DNA from 4 places in the Priestia sp. JSM ZJ58 genome. Region 1 is predicted to be linked to each of the others. Evidence: riboswitches for the same ligand, from Rfam matches in the RefSeq annotation. Region 1 holds a riboswitch; each other region holds the start of a gene.
What was found. A riboswitch is a leader RNA that binds a small molecule or an ion and turns the genes downstream of it on or off. The one in region 1 is predicted to bind S-adenosylmethionine.

Region 1 (4,558 bases):
TCTACTTTCTCAACCTTCGTTGTATCAACAAAAGTTGTTTTGATACCAAACTTTGAAAATAGTCGTGTTAATACACGATATGTCCCGCCGTACGTATCGTGTGAAACTAAAATTTCATCTCCTGATTCAAAAATAGATAACACCGATGAAATAGCAGCCATACCTGATGAAAAAGCAAAACCAGCGTATCCATTTTCTAGCTGAGCAATAGTGTTTTCTAAAGCCTCACGCGTTGGGTTTCCTGAACGAGAATAGTCATAGCGGCCGTTGTTCGTCTCATCTTCTTGATTAAATGTAGATACCTGATAAATAGGTACGTTAACCGCTCCAAAATGACCGTCAATTCCTGTATTTGCATGAATTAAGTTCGTACCAAATCTATGTTTATTATTGTTGGTATGCATCAAATGCCTCCTTCAAATCTTTAATTAAATCATCTGCGTGCTCAATTCCAACTGATAATCGAAGTAAACAGTTTGTTACTCCGACACGATTTCGAATTTCCTCCGGAATATCAGCGTGTGTTTGACGAGCTGGGAATGTCATTAAACTTTCCACGCCTCCTAAGCTTTCTGCAAATGTAATAACTTTAACATTTTCTAAAAGTACTGACACGATGTTAGGGTGTGAGACAGCAAAAGAAATCATGCCTCCAAATCCAGTTGCTTGTTTCTTCATGATTTCATAGCCCGGATGTGTTTCAAGACCAGGGTAATACACTTTTTCCACGAGATCATGAGCAGTAAGCCAATTTGCAATTTTCAGTGCGTTTTCGTTATGTTTTTCCATACGAAGCGCTAGCGTCTTAATACCGCGCAATAACAGCCAGCTATCCTGTGGACCTAAGATTGCCCCAGCTGCATTTTGATAAAAACGAATTTTCTCTCCTAAGCTACTACATCGAGCGACTACAAGACCAGCAACTACATCATTATGACCCCCAATGTATTTGCTTGCACTATGTATCACAATATCTGCTCCGAGCTCTAAAGGACGCTGATAGTAAGGGGACATGAATGTATTGTCAACGATAGTAAGCAAATCATGCTGTTTAGCTAACGCAATTGCTTCTGGCAAATCAGTCACGTGCATCATTGGATTTGTAGGTGTTTCAATAAATAGAGCTTTCGTGTTGGGACGAAGCGCATCTTTTACTTGCTCGAGATGGGCTGTGTTGACGTACGAAACAGTAATTCCTTGCTCTGAAAAGATTTCATTTAGTACTCGGTACGTTCCTCCGTATAAATCCTCTGATACAATTAAATGATCTCCGTTTTTAAATAGTGCTAAAACTGCCATTACACCCGCCATTCCTGAAGCGAATGCTACTCCTACTTCGCCTTTTTCTAAAGCAGCAATTGCTTCTTCCAATGCTGTACGAGTAGGGTTTGCCGTACGTGCATAGTCAAATCCCGTACTTTGCCCTAAAGCAGGATGAGCAAATGTTGATGCTTGGTAAATGGGTGTTGTAATAGAACCTGTTGAAGGGTCACGACCTACTCCTGAACGAACTAATAAAGTTTCAATTTTCATCTATTTCTCTCCTTAACTCAAAATAAAAAACACTCTTCACAGATGGAAGAGTGTTCGTTTATACACGATTTCTCTCATCTGTTAGAACAATACTGATGTTCCACAGGAATTAGCACCGTTCAAATGAATGTTTCATTTGATGGTTGCCGGGCATCGCAGGGCCAGTCCCTCCGCCACTCTTGATAAGAGTTCTATATAATTGTTGGTGGTTAACGTTTGTTGTTACTAACTTTAATAAAGATTTTCTTTATTGTCAACATAATTTTCTAAAAAATTTAAATCATCTCATTTGTTTATTCAATATACTTGTCCTGATAAGCACATAAAAAAAGAGACGACACCAAGGTCTCTTTTTCTAAGGCAAGTGCACAGATTTTACGTGAGCTAACTTCCAGTACATACTTTCTCCATTTGCCGTAATTAGTTCAACAATATTATTAGAAACTTCTTTAAGTACGCCAATTTTTTCTGATTGATCCCCTAAATCTAATACGACCAGTTGATTTTCATATTTTTTAAGCTGCTCTTCAAAGTTTCTGACAAAAGGTGCAGAGGCAGGCCTTACTGGGAGCTCTTTGTCACTTAAAGAATAAGGGGTTAACTCATTACTATAAGGGGTAAGCCATTTCAAATGATGTAAAGAAACAAAGACATTTTTATATACTGGAGAATAAAACACAAGATAATCATTCAGCACGCTTGTAATATAGCCATGCAATGATTTTCCTCCTGTTACATAAATTTCAATAAATTTTCCTTTTGCCTGCTGTAAAATATTACGATAAGAAATCCGCTGACTTTCTTCTATTAAGTTCTCTTCTATGGTTCGTAAAGGTGTATAATCTTCTTCTGAAACCTCTCGCAAGCGATGTATGTGTAAAAGAGGAATATACAAATAATCATGTCCATTATATAAAACCATTACATCTAACCCGAGATCAACAAGTTTTCCTATAAACGTTGTTTTCCCTGATATATCGACTTCAACAATTTTATCAATATAATGATTCATACTCATTCTCATTCTCCTCCTTTTTCCTATATGATAGAAAAGGTGCTTTATAAGCACCTTTTACGTTCCAGTTCGTCATGCTTTCCAACGATAATTTTTCGTTTTAATAACTTTTTCACCTGGTGTTGAAGAGCGTGAACCCGTACGGCGTCCTCCCGAGCGATCGTCTGTGCGACCTCCTGTACGTCTTCCGGTACGTCTTCCGGTACGGTCTCCAGTACGGCCATCCGTGCGACCTCCGGTTCTATCTACTGTAGTTGACTCTTGCATAGAATCTTCTTCATTTGTATCTCCATTTTGCTCAGAATTTTCTTCATTTTGCTTGAAAGATCCTTTTGATCCTAAGGCAATGGTTTTTACGTGTCTTGGTTGTAAACGTAAAACTTGATTATTTTGTACAAGAGTAAAGTTTCCACTGCGGCTTTGAACTAATACACCTTCCACAGCCTCTGGGCCTCCACCGTTAATAGCTACCCATCTATGTGAAAACTCTTCAAACAGTTCATTAAAACTTTTCGCTTTGATATAATCAGGTGTTTCTTCAACTAATAATGGATTTTGCGGAACAACAGGTGTATTTTTGCTTACAACTTCACTTACACTCTTTATATGCTCTACATTGATATAAACGACGCCGTCATCTTCTGTTAATAATACGACATACGCAGATTCAAATGAGCCTAATACGTCAAGGATTTTACCCACTTTCTTCTCTGGACCACCTTGATTTATTTGCACCTGCTTATCTTTCATTAATAATAGAGTACCTGCAAATGTGTTAGCTCTGTGAAGTTCTACTTCACTATTAAATCCAGAAAATGTTTGTGCCGAATTAGACTTCGTATCCTCTGTAATGCTTTTAACATGGGCAAGCTGATAATAAATAAATGTATACTGCTGCTGTGGAATAAGCTGAGCCGGCTGATTATTTTGCTGGTTGTTATTTTGATTTGTTTCAAGAGCAAGTGTTAAATAATCTGATTGAACGTCAATTAAATATCCCGTTTTAGATTCAGGCCCCCCGCGATATACAGTCACTACTCTCCCTTTTAGTGGTTTAAAATGGGCAGAGTAGCCCGTGCTTTCAGCTTGTTGAACTTTGCGAGCGCGACTACGATTTGCATTTTGAGTTTGATCTTGATTTTGGTCGTAGTAATAGTTACTCATTGTTTTTCCTCCTTATTGATTATCCTTATTGGTCATTCATACTGTATATATACGTATCATGTACAGCTATTGATTTCCTGCATTTGCCTATTATTAACAAAATCCACTGTTGCCTATAAATTGCCTATAAATCTATCTCTTTTTAAAAAGTCAAAATGTTATTTTTAATATACGCTGTTCGTTCTTTTATAAAAGACAGCATAAATTCGGGTTCTTTATAAAATTGCTCCAAGTTATCTTTTACGTAAGGATCTTTTAATACATAAGGAGCAATATACTCATGCAGTTGATAAATGATTGGTTTCATGTATTCTATCGTAAATTGATTATTTAGAACATTGTTCATTTTTTGAATATATCGTTTTTTAATGCTGTTCACCGCCAGTAAGCGAGCTGTAAGCGTATTAAATCCTTGTGCGCGGACATAGTCTCCTTCCATTACTTTTCCATTTACATCTCTTCCCCAAGTTGCATCATAATCCCATGGAATCAGTTCAAAGCGCCCGCTTTCATGATTTAGATAGAAGGCATAGTTATGGACAAAACCGTCGTAATTCTGCATACAAATAATACCGACTAACCAAGATAAGTAGCGGTCGACGTTCAAGTACTTCTCAATATTCTGTTCGAATTCTGTATTTGTCCACGTATTAAGATTAAATATAAACTTTTCTAATTTTTCCGCATCCCCTTCTCTCACTGCTTTATTTTCATATCCAGATAACAAAGTTGTTTTCGGCCTTTTATCCAAATCGCTCATCAAAGAAAAATTAGCATCTCCGTCCACTGCATAAAATATGGATCCATCCGCTAAATTTCTTTTTTTCAAAAATAGTTCATCTACCG
Region 2 (4,558 bases), 110 kb from region 1:
TAAGACTTGTTCCGTCTACAGAAACAGATCCTTTTAACATCATAAATTCACGAAGTTCAGGATCCACTTGAATTTCATAATAAAAGGCATTTCCTTTACGTGTTTTGCTTACAATGGTTCCAATTCCATCAACGTGTCCGCTGACGAAATGCCCTCCAAAGCGGCCATTTGCAGCCATCGCCCGTTCTAAGTTAACACGTGATCCAACGGTTAGAAGCTGCAGGGTACTTGCTTTAATCGTCTCCGGCATGACGTCGACCGTAAATTCATTTTGAGAGTAAGCCGTTACGGTTAAACAAACGCCGTTAACTGAAATGCTGTCCCCTAAGTTCACATCTTCTAACACGGTCTTCGCATCAATCGTAAGAACAATTGCTTCTGTAGCCTTTTGAATCCGTTTTATTTTTCCAATTTCTTCAATAATACCTGTGAACATTTTCTTCACCTGCTTTGGCGCTATTCCAACTTCTTATGCCTTTTTGAAATAGCAGCTGCTTTTTTTTCATATTTATCTTTCCCCCAACCACTGAAAATAAAAAAGCCCCTTGAACAAATGTCCAAGGGGTCGGCTGAGCTGAATCAGTTTTATCTATGCAAAATTCCGCTAATTGTATACGAAATAAACAGTTATAATTTGTGTACAAAAACAAGGGTAGCTTTAAAAAAGGCAAACCTGTCCCTAATACAACACAAAAAAACAACTGTGCTTCCTGATCCTTCTCCCATCCAGACTTTTACTGTCGGCTCTAGATTTTAACTAGATCCACCGCTAACATACATCGTATGAAAACGGGTCACGGGCTTAAAAGCATATGCTTTATCACCGCCGGTTGGGACTTACACCCGACCCCGAAGGATAATATATTCGACTGCTAGAGTCTTATTTGTTTTACATTATAGCAAAGTAAAATCGACTTGTCACATCATTTAACTTCGTTTTTTCACATCTGCTCTTCAAAATCCAGCTTTTAGCTTATTTTTTCTTTTTTAATACATAGCATCCATACAAAAGCTAGTCCAATATAGCCAAATATCGGATACAAAAACTCAAGAAGCTGAGCATATCCAAATTGCCCGATAATAAAGCATGCCAAGATAATAAACGCAAAAGCTTGTTTGTCATTCAGGGGAAGAAATGATTGAAGCTGTTTAGCGATTCCAAATACATTTCCAATCAATGTAGTAAAAATCTCACCTAACACAACTACCGTAAATAAAACATTCACCCACGCTGAGATATTTTTAACAACGGCACTCATAGGAATATCAAGTTGAAATGAATAAGGCAAATTGGAAAGGGCAAGATGAGTAGAAACAAGCATAAACGTAAGTACACATCCTCCTATTACGGCCCCTTTTTTGATCACGCTCTTATCTTTCACGGAGCTTCCTAATGGAACTAAAACGGCCTGAGCCAAAGCTAGATTTAGGGAAATATATAAAAAGGGACTAACCGCCCACTTCCACTGTGTGACGAGCGTTAAGTCTGGCTTCGTTTGAATCAGTGAGAAATAGCTGACATTTGGCACAAAGATGATAAAAGCAAATGAAAGCATCATCGGCACAACAAGAGAATTAACCATTAAAATACCGTTAATTCCTCTTGCGATAAATATATAAGTTAAAACAATTGTACAAATCATCCCAACAGGAGGCCACAGCCCGAACTGTTCTTTTCCTATTGCCCCCGTACTCGCTAGCATGACTGAAGTTACTCCAAATAAAATGACGATCATTACACCGTTTACCGCTTTTCCAAGTACATCACCAAATAAATATGTATTAAGCTGCTGATAAGAAGAAGCCCCAATTGCGTGCGAAAGCAGCATCATTTTCGAACCTAGCCAAATAAAAAACAAGCCGCTGACCAAAATTCCAACCATTCCAAGTTCCCCGTACTGTGTAAAAAATTGAACAATTTCCTTGCCTGTTGCAAAACCGGCTCCTACAACGGTGCCTACATACGTAGCAGCAACCTGCAGCGTGAGTTTCCACCTTTTCATGCCCATCACCCTTCTACCCTTCATAGTTCACTATATGTAGAAACGGTTAAAAAAAGACGAGCCTTTTATATGTAAATCCTCGCCTCACCCGGTGCTGTTCCTTTTTCGTTTTTTTATTTCCTTCTTGTTTTTTTCATGAAAACCCTTTATCCCTTAACATAACGGCAGTTTTCAAACAAAATATACGGATATTTTCCCTTTAGCTTTTAAATTTTCCTCAATATTTGCTGGAAATTCACAATTTACTGTTGTATAATTTCTAAAAATCAGATAAATTATTAAATAAGTATTCTTTCTATTTAAAAAAATATGTTTCAATTATATACAATTGATTCTTATCATGAGAGGTGGAGGGACTGGCCCTTTGAAACCTCAGCAACCAGTCGTTAGAGACATGGTGCTAAATCCAGCAAGCAATTTATTGCTTGGAAGATAAGAAGGCGAAAAAAGTCTTCTTCTTAAGAAGACTTTTTCTATTTTATCGGCATATTGCATAAAACGAATCACTCGTGAAATAGAAGCGGAACAATTTAAGGAGGTTTTGACATGGGGTTACTTGAAGATTTAAAGTCTAAAATTTTAATTGGGGATGGTGCCACTGGTACCCTCCTTTACTCACACGGTATTGACAGCTGTTTTGAAGAACTAAATATCACCAAACCAGAAGAGGTTTCTCGTATTCACAGAGCCTATGTAGAAGCTGGTGCAAACGTTATTCAAACAAATACGTACGCTGCTAATTATCAAAAACTTGCCCGTTATGGATTAGAAGATTCAGTCAAAGACATCAATGTTGCTGGTGTAAAATTAGCGAAACAAGCTGCAAACGATCAGGCTTACGTGGTTGGTACACTCGGCGGAATTCGTTCTTTCCAAAAAAATGCTATTAGCTTAGAAGAGGTTAAGCGAAGCATTCGTGAACAAATGTTTTGGCTTTTAAATGAAGGCGTGGATGGCCTTTTATTTGAAACATACTATGATTTCGAAGAATTAAAGACCGTTCTTACACTAGCAAGAAAAGAAACGGATAAGCCTATTATTACCCACGTTTCCCTGCATGATATTGGCGTACTGCAAGATGGGCGTCCTTTAGCAGATGCATTAAAAGAATTAGAAGACTTGGGAGCAGATGTTGTCGGGCTAAACTGCCGTTTAGGTCCTTATCATATGATTCAGTCTCTTGAAGAAGTACCGCTTCCTGATCGTGCTTTCTTATCTGCTTACCCTAATGCCAGCCTTCCGGCGTATGTGGAAGGCAAGCTGGAATATGAAACGAATGAAGACTACTTTGTAGAAAGCGCGCGTTTATTCCGCGAACAAGGGGTTCGCTTAATTGGAGGATGCTGCGGTACAACACCAGCTCACGTACGCGCCATGTCGTCTGCCTTAAAAGACCTGCCTCCGATTACAAGCAAAGTCGTTAAAATGAGACCAGCCGTTACGGTTCAAGAGCGTGAGCAGCAGGATAAACCTCATATGCACGAAATTGTGAAGAAGCGCCGCTCGGTTATCGTCGAGCTGGATCCGCCTAAACAGCTTGGTCCGACGAAATTTTTAGAAGGCGCAAAAGCACTTGATAAAGTCGGCGTAGATGCTATTACATTAGCTGATAATTCTCTTGCCTCACCTCGCATCAGCAACTTGGCAATGGCAACACTGATGCAACAAGAAACAAAAGCACGACCGCTTATTCATATTACCTGTCGCGACCGAAATTTAATTGGACTTCAATCTCATTTAATGGGACTTCATACGCTAGGAATGAATCAAGTGCTTGCAATTACCGGTGATCCGTCAAAAGTTGGCGATTTCCCTGGCGCCACTTCGGTTTATGATTTATCTTCATTTGACTTGATTAGTTTAATCGCTCAGTTTAATGAAGGACTATCTTATTCCGGCAAACCGCTTGGTCAAAAAACCAATTTTTCCATTGCAGCTGCCTTTAACCCAAACGTGCGTCACTTAGACCGAGCCGTTCAGCGCTTGGAAAAGAAAATCGACTGCGGGGCTCACTATTTCATTACTCAGCCTCTCTATTCAACTAAGCAAATTGAAGAGGTATATGAAGCAACCAAACATTTAACAACACCGGTATACATCGGGATCATGCCGTTAACAAGCGCAAGAAATGCTCGATTTATTCACCATGAAGTACCTGGAATTAAATTATCAGAAGATATTCTAGAACGTATGGACGCAACGGGAAATGACCGGATTCGCGGTGAAGTCGAAGGCCTTGCGATTGCAAAAAACTTAATTGATACAGCATATGAGCTATTTGACGGTATTTACTTAATTACGCCGTTTATGCGCTATGAAATGACCGAAATTCTAACACGCTATATTCATGACAAGCAACTCGTTACATCAGAAAGGAAGATATAAATGAGCTCACTTATCGAACAACAACTAAAGAAGCGAATACTCGTCATCGATGGAGCAATGGGAACGATGATTCAAGATGCTGATTTAACCGCTGAAGATTTTGGCGGCGAAGAATATGAAGGCTGCAACGAATATTTGACCCGAACAGCGCCTCATGTGATTCAGCGCAT
Region 3 (4,558 bases), 2.3 Mb from region 1:
TTTTAAAATTTCAATCTTTTGCTGTTCCCCAATTGAGCAATGCTTTACTTTTTTATGAACATCCACTGAAATTTGATAAGTTTGGGTTAATTGCTGTACATCTGCTTTCGCCTGCTTTCTGTTGAAAAAGAGACCTTTCTTTGGCTCATGCCCCAAGACAATATTTTCAGCCACTGAAAAATGAGGAAAAACCATAAAATGCTGATGCACCATGCCTATTCCGTTTTTAATCGCATCCGCAGGAGATGAAAACGAAACAGGTTTCCCGTGCAGCTGAACACTTCCTGAACTCGGCTTTTCCATTCCGTAAAGCATCCTCATCAACGTTGTTTTACCAGCACCGTTTTCTCCGACCAGCGCGTGAACCTCCCCTTTTTTCAGCGTAAAAGACACGTTATCGTTTGCTAAAAATGAACCGTATTTCTTCGTCAAATTCGTTAACTGCAACAGCTCACTCATTCCATTCATTGCTCCTTTCCCTTTAGGTTTTTTTCAAAAATAAGAAAGAGAAGCCAGCCTTACTCGACTTCTCTTCTCAACTCACTTTGCTAACGGATCTTTTACCACTGTTTTTCCATCAATAATCGAATCTTTAATTTCTTTTAATTGATCAATTACATCTTGTCCTACAAAGTCATTAAGAGGTGTCTTGCTGTCTTGAGTCACATACGTTAACCCAACACCTTTTTCTTTTAAGCCGTATGTCACTACGCCCGATTTAAATTTGTCATTTGCGAGTGCTTCTACCGTTTCATAAGCAGCCGCATCAGATCCTTTTAACTGCGATAAAATGATATGCTCAGGATCTACTTCCGTACGGTCAATATCTTGTCCTGCCGTATAAAAACCTTTTTCTTTTGCTGCTTCAAATACACCCAAGTCGCCTACAGCTGATGCTCCAGCGATAAAATCAGCACCTTTTGAAGCTTGTAAAATAGCAAGTTCTTTTGCTTTAGCTGGATCAGAGAAACTTCCCACATAATTTACTAGAAACTCTGCTTTGGGATTTGTTGATTGTAATCCTTCTTTAAAGCTTACCGTCCATTTTTTTAATAATGGAATATCATCAGCTGCAACCATTCCTACTTTATTCGTTTTCGTAATCAATCCTGCGGCTGCTCCTAATAAATATGAAGCTTCTTGTTCACGGAATACAACGCTTCTTACATTTGGTAAATCAACCACTGTATCAATAATCGCAAATTGACGCTGCGGATTTTCTTGAGCTACTTTTTTCAACGCATCTTCGGATTCAAAAGAAGATGTAATAATCAAGTCATAATTTTCTGCTACGGCAGCACGCAAATTACTTTCAATGGCTGCTTGATCTGTAGATTCAATTGTCTTTACATCAATGTTATACTTCTTCCCAGCGCGTTTTGCTCCCTCATCCATTTGCTGAAAAAACGGGTTAACTCCAATCTTTTCAGGCAAAACAAGAGCAATTCGCTTCTTTCCTTTCTCTTCACTTCCACTGCTTTTTGTGCTTTTTGACTGACAGCCAGTTACGAGTAGTACAAGCGCAACTGCTAAAATAAGAAATCTCTTCATTTAACTTACTCCCCCTATAATATAAAAAAAGCTCTTCCTTTATATAAAGGAAGAGCTCGTTAACCAAACGTCTCTTCCTCATCTTCAAGAACATACTGTTCTTAAGGATTTGGCACCATTCTGTCATAGACAGCGGTTGCCGGGTTTCACAGGGCCAGTCCCTCCACCTCTCTTGATAAGGAAAACAATAGCTATTTGTTTTATGTAATATAGTCAATATTAATAGTTTTTTAATAATTGTCAATATTATTTTTCTTTTTCATACAAAAAAACTTTAAAAACAGATAGGATTATATGGTTTTAGTCTACTAAAATAGAAGTTAAAGCCTTTACCTCATTTCTTGAATCATTCTATACTTCTTCACAAAGCGCTTATACTGAATTTGTTGACTGTCGAAAGGATTTAGTGGTAGCAAATAAATTCTATTATGCTTCTTCGGTTAATGTGTTATTAATTGAAACCACTTTACCAATAATGTTAGACTTTTCCTTAGCGATATTGTTAAGAGGTGTTAATGTTGAAATTAATGAAAGAATTATCTGGCATAGCCATTGGGCTTATTATCGCTTTAGCCGTTTCAAAAATATTTTTTGATACCCCGACCAACATTGGAATCGTAGTTATTTTTATTACGAGTATGGTCGTAACAGGGGTAGCAAGAGCAAAACTAAGATGAGATAATCTAACAAAAAAACACCACCTTTTATTCGCAAGGTGGTGTTTTCTTTTAATGATTTTAGTATGTAGTAATTCTAAGTGAAGGCCTTTACCCTTCTCCATCAATCATCGTATACTTCCTTGCAAAGCGCTTGTAGTAAATTTGCTCATCCTCTTGCCCATCGTTAAAAACAAGTCGGTTATGATCAATATCTTTCTCTTTTAACACATAGCCTTTTTCATTCATCAGTTGAATATATTCATCTAAATGTCCTTTTTTCACCATATAGTAAAGAGCATCATCTGAATCCGTAGTCTCTGCTACACCTTGACTTCCCACTTCTAATTTGAAAACAGCTTTTGCCGTTTGAATGGGACGGTAGTCTCCAAACACTCTTTCCCAATTTAATAGCAGCAGCGCGCCGAAAATTATGATACATCCTCCAGCCGCTACGGTTAGTAAAAATCGTTTTGACACACCTTTCTCTCCTTTACATTTACATTCTTTTTCTTCTATTTAATACAACAGATTGCCCTAAACTTGTTTTTACGCCAAGCCCTAGATACACAGCAGCACCTAAAGCAATTGAAATACAAGATGTGCTAATCGCAAGTGAAGATGCAGACAGCTTATTTTCTAAAAAATAGTGAGAAGTATAATTGCCGATAATCACAGCGGCTGACATCACACTTACTAATAAAACAGGTGTCAACGCAGCTTGTCCCAGTGATTGAACTCGGTAAGAAATAGATTTTTCAATTAAATAGAAGTTATATATAACCGATACACCATACCCTCCGTAAGTCGCGACAACCGGTCCAATTTCTTTTAAGCTTGAAACCAACAGTACGTTTAATACTATCTTCACAACAATTCCTAAGCCCAAGCCTAAAATTAGCTTCTTTTGTTGATTAATTCCTTGGAGAATTGCGGCTGTTACGGTAAAAAGAGCAAAAAGAATCGCAGCAGGCGCATACCATTGTAAAACAACTCCACCGATTTCAGGACTGTTTTTCGCTCCAAAAATCATCATATATACCGGCTTACCCAATAAACAAAGCCCTACCGCAGCAGGAAGAGTAAAAAACAACAGCAGCTGCAGCGTTTTTGTAATCTTTCCTTTTACTTCTCGTAAATTTCTTTGCACAAAAGAAGATGTAATGCCCGGAATTAGCGACATGCTGAAGGCAGTCGCTAACGATACCGGCACCATCACCAAAATTTGCGCTAATCCAATGACGGAGTTAATCGTTTCAGCCTTAGCTTGTCCATATCCTATTGATTGAAAAAGCATGTTAATCGTAAACGTATCAATATTTTGATAGATAGGAATAGCTAAACCAACTAATACAAACGGAACAGCGTACGTCACAAGCTCTTTGAACATTAAAGAGAACGGAACGGATTTATTATTCTTTCCGCTGTTCACTTCTTTTATAATCAACCGCTTGCGCTTCAAATAAACCGCTCCAAGAATCCCAATTCCCCCTACGCCTCCAATAAACGCTCCAAACGTACCGATTCCAACAGCTTTTGTCATTGTGCTATGAAAAAGGTGAATAACAGCGTATGCTCCTACTAAAATGAACAACACTCGCACTATTTGTTCAATAATTGTACTTAGCGCGGACGGTCCCATAGACTGGTTACCTTGAAAGTAGCCTCGTAATAGACTCATAGGCGGGATAATAATTAAAGCAAAGCTTACCATTCGGATGACGTACACTACGTCTTTTTGACTATTTCCTGAGGAATCTTTTCCGTTAATAACTAGTTCAGCGAGCCACGGTGCCATCGTATAGAGGACTAAGAAACCTATTATGCCCGTTATCGTCATTAATAGAAGTCCTGCTTTTAACAGATCTTGTCCCGCACGGTAGTTTCCAAGACCGTTATATTTCGATACATACTTAGAAACAGCAAGCGGAAGACCCATTGTCGAAAAGCTTAGCATCAATGTATATGGACCGTATGCATACTTATAAAGTGCATAACCTGACGTTCCCACTAAGGCTGTGAAAGGAATAATATAAATAAAGCCTAAAATCTTTGTTAACAAAGAAGACGCTGTTAATAAAAGCGTACCTCTCATCAAATTTTTTTCCATACATCAAAACTCCAGCAATAAATATTATATTTTTAACAAATACTTGATTTATTGTATCATAATTACAATTATTATCCAGTTTTTTATAAAGCATTAGAACCTTCTTCATATTGCGTTTTTTTACCTAATAAAGGAATATAAACCACTCTTTTCACCTATGATAAATGAATCGTTTTTTGCTTTTTGCTTTACCTGACGTTTACATTCTAAAAGACGTGTTACATTATATATATATCAGTTA
Region 4 (4,558 bases), 3.3 Mb from region 1:
GAATGTATTGGAACTGCTGTTGTGCGTAAGGTAGAAATGGAGCAGGAAAAAACCATTGTCACATATGAACTGACAAAATTACATTCGACTAACTAAAAAACCGATCGTCTATAAGACGATCGGTTTTTTATTAGACTCTAGGTCCGCCTAATGTTGAAATGTCCGATGCTACATCATTAAAACGCTTGAAGTTCGCTTTGAATTTAGCGGCAAGTTCAGTTGCTTTTTGGTTATAAGCTGTTGCATCGTTCCATGCTTTAGAAGGCTGAAGCACTTCATCAGGAACTCCCGGAACATGAGTTGGAATCGATAAACCAAAAATAGCATCTGTTACTGTTTCGGTATTAGCTAGTTCTCCTTCAAGAGCTGCTTGAACCATAGCTCGAGTGTAACTTAACTTCATTCGTTCACCCACGCCGTATTCACCGCCGGTCCATCCAGTGTTTACAAGGTAGACATTTACGTTATGTTCATCGATTTTCTTTCCTAGCATTTCTGCATAAGTTGTTGGAGCAAGAGGTAAGAAAGGCTCACCAAAGCATGTAGAGAAAGTAGCCTGTGGCGATGTTACGCCGCGCTCTGTTCCAGCTAACTTACTAGTGTATCCGCTCAGAAAATGGTACATCGCTTGTTCTTTTGTAAGCTTGCTGATTGGAGGTAAGACGCCGAAGGCATCAGCAGTTAAAAAGACAATAGCTGTAGGGTGCCCAGCAACGCTTGGCAATACCGTATTATCAATAGAGTCAATTGAATAAGCGGCACGAGTATTCTCTGTTAAACTATTATCATTGTAATCTGCTACTTTCGTATTTTGATTCAACACTACATTTTCCAGTACTGCGCCGAAGCGAATTGCATTAAAAATTTGCGGTTCTTTTTCTTCGGAAAGCTGAATGCACTTCGCGTAGCAGCCTCCTTCAATATTAAATACACCAGAGCTTGACCAACCGTGCTCGTCATCTCCGATTAAACGACGGTTTGCATCAGCAGAAAGCGTTGTTTTACCCGTTCCAGATAAACCAAAGAATAATGCAACGTCACCTTCTTCTCCTACGTTAGCAGAACAGTGCATGGATAGAATATTGTTTTGAGGAAGCAAGAAGTTCATCACTGAAAAAATGGATTTTTTCATTTCACCAGCGTATTCAGTTCCTCCAATTAGCACAATGCGTCGCTCTAATGAAAGAATAATGAAGGTTTCCGAATTCGTCCCGTCTGTTTCAGGGTCAGCTTTGAACGTTGGAGCTGCTACAATTGTAAACGGCTTCACATCATCATTTGTTTTTTGTTCAGCTGAAGGGCGAATGAATAACTGCTGAGCGAATAGGTTGTGCCATGCAAATTCATTAACTACTTGAATTGGTAACTGATACTTTTTATCAGCTCCAGCATATCCATTAAAAACAAAAAGTTCATCCTGCTTCTTTAAGTGGGTTAAGACTTTTTTGTATAGCGCATCGAATCGCTGAGCAGAAATTGGCTGATTGACGGGTCCCCATTCAACCGTTTTTGAAGATACAGCATCGCTTACAATAAATTTATCCAAAGGAGAGCGGCCTGTATATTTTCCGGTTTCGACTGACACAGCACCTGTAGAAGTCAGCGTTCCTTCGCGTCGAGCTAGAATTTTTTCAACAAGTTGTGGAACAGATAATTGGTGTTTTGTTGTTTTTAATTGAAGCAAACCATTTAATTCGATAGACATATCAACAGTACTCATGTGCACTACCTTCCTTTTTTAGCTATTATTTATTCATTAATGTTTGAAATTTATAATTAGTATAACACATTTATTTAATTATTCTATACTATTTAACTAAAAATGTTTGTGTATTATAAAAAAATGTACGTTATACCTATTTTAGACACATGTATATGTGCTAGAAGCGAAAAAAGTGAAGCTATTTCAAGTGAAAGCCTTTTTTTGGTCTGTCTTGTTAACCAAACTTCGTGATCATTCTTAATAAGGTATACTATTTTTAAATTTGAGTATGTTACATTAAAACAGATTCAAACATAAAGAGATGATTTCCATTTGAATGTTGTTGACAGTGAAGCGCTTTTTCATGTATTATATGTCCTTGAACGGATACTCTCTTATCCCGAGCTGGTGGAGGGACAGGCCCTGTGAAACCCAGCAACCATCGTCATTTTTTTGTGTAGACGATAAGGTGCTAACCTGATGCAAGGGCACAACCTTGATCGATAAGAGTGAAAGGCTTATGTAGAATTTGATACCTTTCCTCGATACAAGGAAAGGTTTTTTTATATTTTTTAACGTGTAATGAAAATAAGGGAATGAGTACCGTATCACAATGTATCGTATTTATAAGGAGGAAAACTGATGTCAACACAACGTCGTCTGTTCACGTCAGAATCTGTTACAGAGGGACATCCCGATAAAATTTGTGACCAAATTTCTGACTCAATTCTTGATGCTATCCTAGCAAAGGATCCAAATGCTCGTGTTGCTTGTGAAACAAGCGTAACAACTGGTTTAGTTTTAGTAAGCGGTGAAATTACAACTTCTACTTACGTGGATATTCCTAAAACAGTTCGTGAAACAATTAAAGGAATTGGCTATACTCGTGCAAAATACGGATTTGATGCTGAAACTTGTGCAGTATTAACATCTATCGACGAGCAGTCAGCTGATATCGCTGCTGGTGTAGACCAAGCGTTAGAAGCACGTGAAGGTCAAATGTCCGATGAAGAAATCGAAGCAATCGGAGCTGGAGACCAAGGGTTAATGTTTGGTTATGCATGTAACGAAACAAAAGAATTAATGCCTCTTCCAATTTCATTAGCTCATAAACTTGCTCGCCGTCTAACAGAAGTACGTAAAGAAGAAATTCTTCCTTACCTTCGCCCGGATGGTAAAACACAAGTAACAGTTGAATATGATGAAAACAACAAACCTGTTCGCATCGATACAATTGTTATTTCAACTCAGCATCACCCAGAAGTAACGTTAGAGCAAATTCAACGTAACTTAAAAGAATATGTAATTAATCCAGTTGTTCCAAATGAGTTAATTGATGAAAATACAAAGTATTTCATTAACCCAACAGGACGTTTCGTAATCGGCGGCCCTCAAGGAGATGCTGGTTTAACTGGTCGTAAAATTATCGTTGATACTTACGGCGGATATGCTCGTCACGGCGGCGGTGCATTCTCTGGTAAGGACGCAACAAAAGTAGACCGTTCAGCAGCTTATGCAGCTCGTTATGTTGCGAAAAACATTGTAGCAGCTGATCTTGCTGATAAATGTGAAGTACAACTAGCATATGCAATTGGTGTTGCACAGCCAGTATCTATTTCAATTGATACATTCGGTACAGGAAAAGTTTCTGAAGAAGTACTAGTAGATGTAGTACGCAAAAACTTTGACCTACGTCCAGCAGGCATCATTAAAATGCTTGATTTACGTCGCCCAATTTATAAGCAAACAGCAGCTTACGGTCACTTTGGTCGTACAGATGTGGAGCTTCCTTGGGAGTTCACAGACAAAGCTGAAGCATTAAAAACTCAAGCTTTAGCTAAATAATAAAAAAATCTCCGTGAAAACGGAGATTTTTTTATGCCCATTGAATACCTTCAGCAGATTTTTCTACGACATCTTCATATTCTGAAAGCAAATGCTGAAAAATGGCGTCCCATGATTGAGTAAGAGCATAGTGTCTCGCTGCATGGCTAAAGTGAAGCCGCTGGTGCAAATCATCAAGTAAACCTGTAATAGCCGAACTGAATTCTTCTAAGGAGTGAGGTTTGCAAAGGTAGCCGTTTCGCCCGTGCTGAACCATCTGTTTAACTCCTCCTGCATTTGCTGCCACCACGGGAGTTCCAGAAGCAAGAGACTCCAGTACGACATTTCCGAACGTTTCTGTTTCTGAAGGGAAAACAAACAAATCAGATGAAGAATAGATATGAGCAAGTTGCTTACCTTCAAGAAAGCCTGTAAATGTCATATGCTCAGATGCTTGCTGTTGCATTTGTTCTTTTAAAGGACCATCTCCCACAATAAGCCAGTGAACTTGGTGGCGGATATGATCAGGTAAAGATCGGGCAATTTTTAGTAAAAAATCAGCGTTCTTTTCTTTAGCTAACCTTCCTACATACGTTAAGATGTAGGGTTTTTTTATATTATATTTAATACGAATATCAAAGCGGTCATAGTGGGGATGGAACAATTTGTGATTTACCCCTCGCGACCAAATAGCTACGTTGTGAAACCCTTGTTTTTCTAGCTGCTGTTTGGTCACTTCGGAGGGAGCGAATAATTTTTGTACAGGTTTATAAAACCATTTCATATATTTTTGCAGTGGTACACGCATTTTTTCAAGTTCATAGTGAGATAAATAATCATCAAAATTGGTATGATAAGAGCCGACAAGAGGAATACCTAATCTTTTCCCGTAATAGGAGCCGCAAAGCCCCATTGTAAAAGGAGTGGCCAAATGAATAAGAGAAGGGTTGAATTCCTGCAGCTGCTTTTTAATTTTTAGAACGTTTGGCAATGAAAAGCGGCTGTTTGGATAAAGGAAAAACGGCATGCTAG

Region 2: another riboswitch for S-adenosylmethionine. It lies ahead of ACH6EI_RS18070 (bifunctional homocysteine S-methyltransferase/methylenetetrahydrofolate reductase); the one in region 1 lies ahead of ACH6EI_RS17460 (trans-sulfuration enzyme family protein).
Region 3: another riboswitch for S-adenosylmethionine. It lies ahead of ACH6EI_RS05585 (BMP family lipoprotein); the one in region 1 lies ahead of ACH6EI_RS17460 (trans-sulfuration enzyme family protein).
Region 4: another riboswitch for S-adenosylmethionine. It lies ahead of metK (methionine adenosyltransferase); the one in region 1 lies ahead of ACH6EI_RS17460 (trans-sulfuration enzyme family protein).

Annotation. Positions count from the first base shown of each region.
Region 1 is NZ_JBISEM010000001.1:3,343,091-3,347,648, forward strand. It holds gene ACH6EI_RS17455 (trans-sulfuration enzyme family protein) at 1-404, opposite strand, end outside; gene ACH6EI_RS17460 (trans-sulfuration enzyme family protein) at 388-1,533, opposite strand; SAM riboswitch class I at 1,605-1,722, opposite strand; gene ACH6EI_RS17465 (hypothetical protein) at 1,889-2,551, opposite strand; gene ACH6EI_RS17470 (hypothetical protein) at 2,621-3,712, opposite strand; gene ACH6EI_RS17475 (CotH kinase family protein) at 3,855-4,558, opposite strand, start outside.
Region 2 is NZ_JBISEM010000001.1:3,456,886-3,461,443, forward strand. It holds gene ribE (riboflavin synthase) at 1-436, opposite strand, end outside; FMN riboswitch at 711-861, opposite strand; gene ACH6EI_RS18065 (YkvI family membrane protein) at 969-2,003, opposite strand; SAM riboswitch class I at 2,336-2,442, shown strand; gene ACH6EI_RS18070 (bifunctional homocysteine S-methyltransferase/methylenetetrahydrofolate reductase) at 2,550-4,388, shown strand; gene metH (methionine synthase) at 4,389-4,558, shown strand, end outside.
Region 3 is NZ_JBISEM010000001.1:1,085,969-1,090,526, reverse strand. It holds gene ACH6EI_RS05590 (ABC transporter ATP-binding protein) at 1-459, opposite strand, end outside; gene ACH6EI_RS05585 (BMP family lipoprotein) at 541-1,551, opposite strand; SAM riboswitch class I at 1,627-1,733, opposite strand; gene ACH6EI_RS05580 (hypothetical protein) at 2,067-2,228, shown strand; gene ACH6EI_RS05575 (hypothetical protein) at 2,319-2,687, opposite strand; gene ACH6EI_RS05570 (putative polysaccharide biosynthesis protein) at 2,707-4,317, opposite strand.
Region 4 is NZ_JBISEM010000001.1:36,668-41,225, forward strand. It holds gene ACH6EI_RS00200 (DUF2584 domain-containing protein) at 1-96, shown strand, start outside; gene pckA (phosphoenolpyruvate carboxykinase (ATP)) at 131-1,720, opposite strand; SAM riboswitch class I at 2,095-2,212, shown strand; gene metK (methionine adenosyltransferase) at 2,345-3,547, shown strand; gene ACH6EI_RS00215 (glycosyltransferase family 4 protein) at 3,579-4,558, opposite strand, start outside.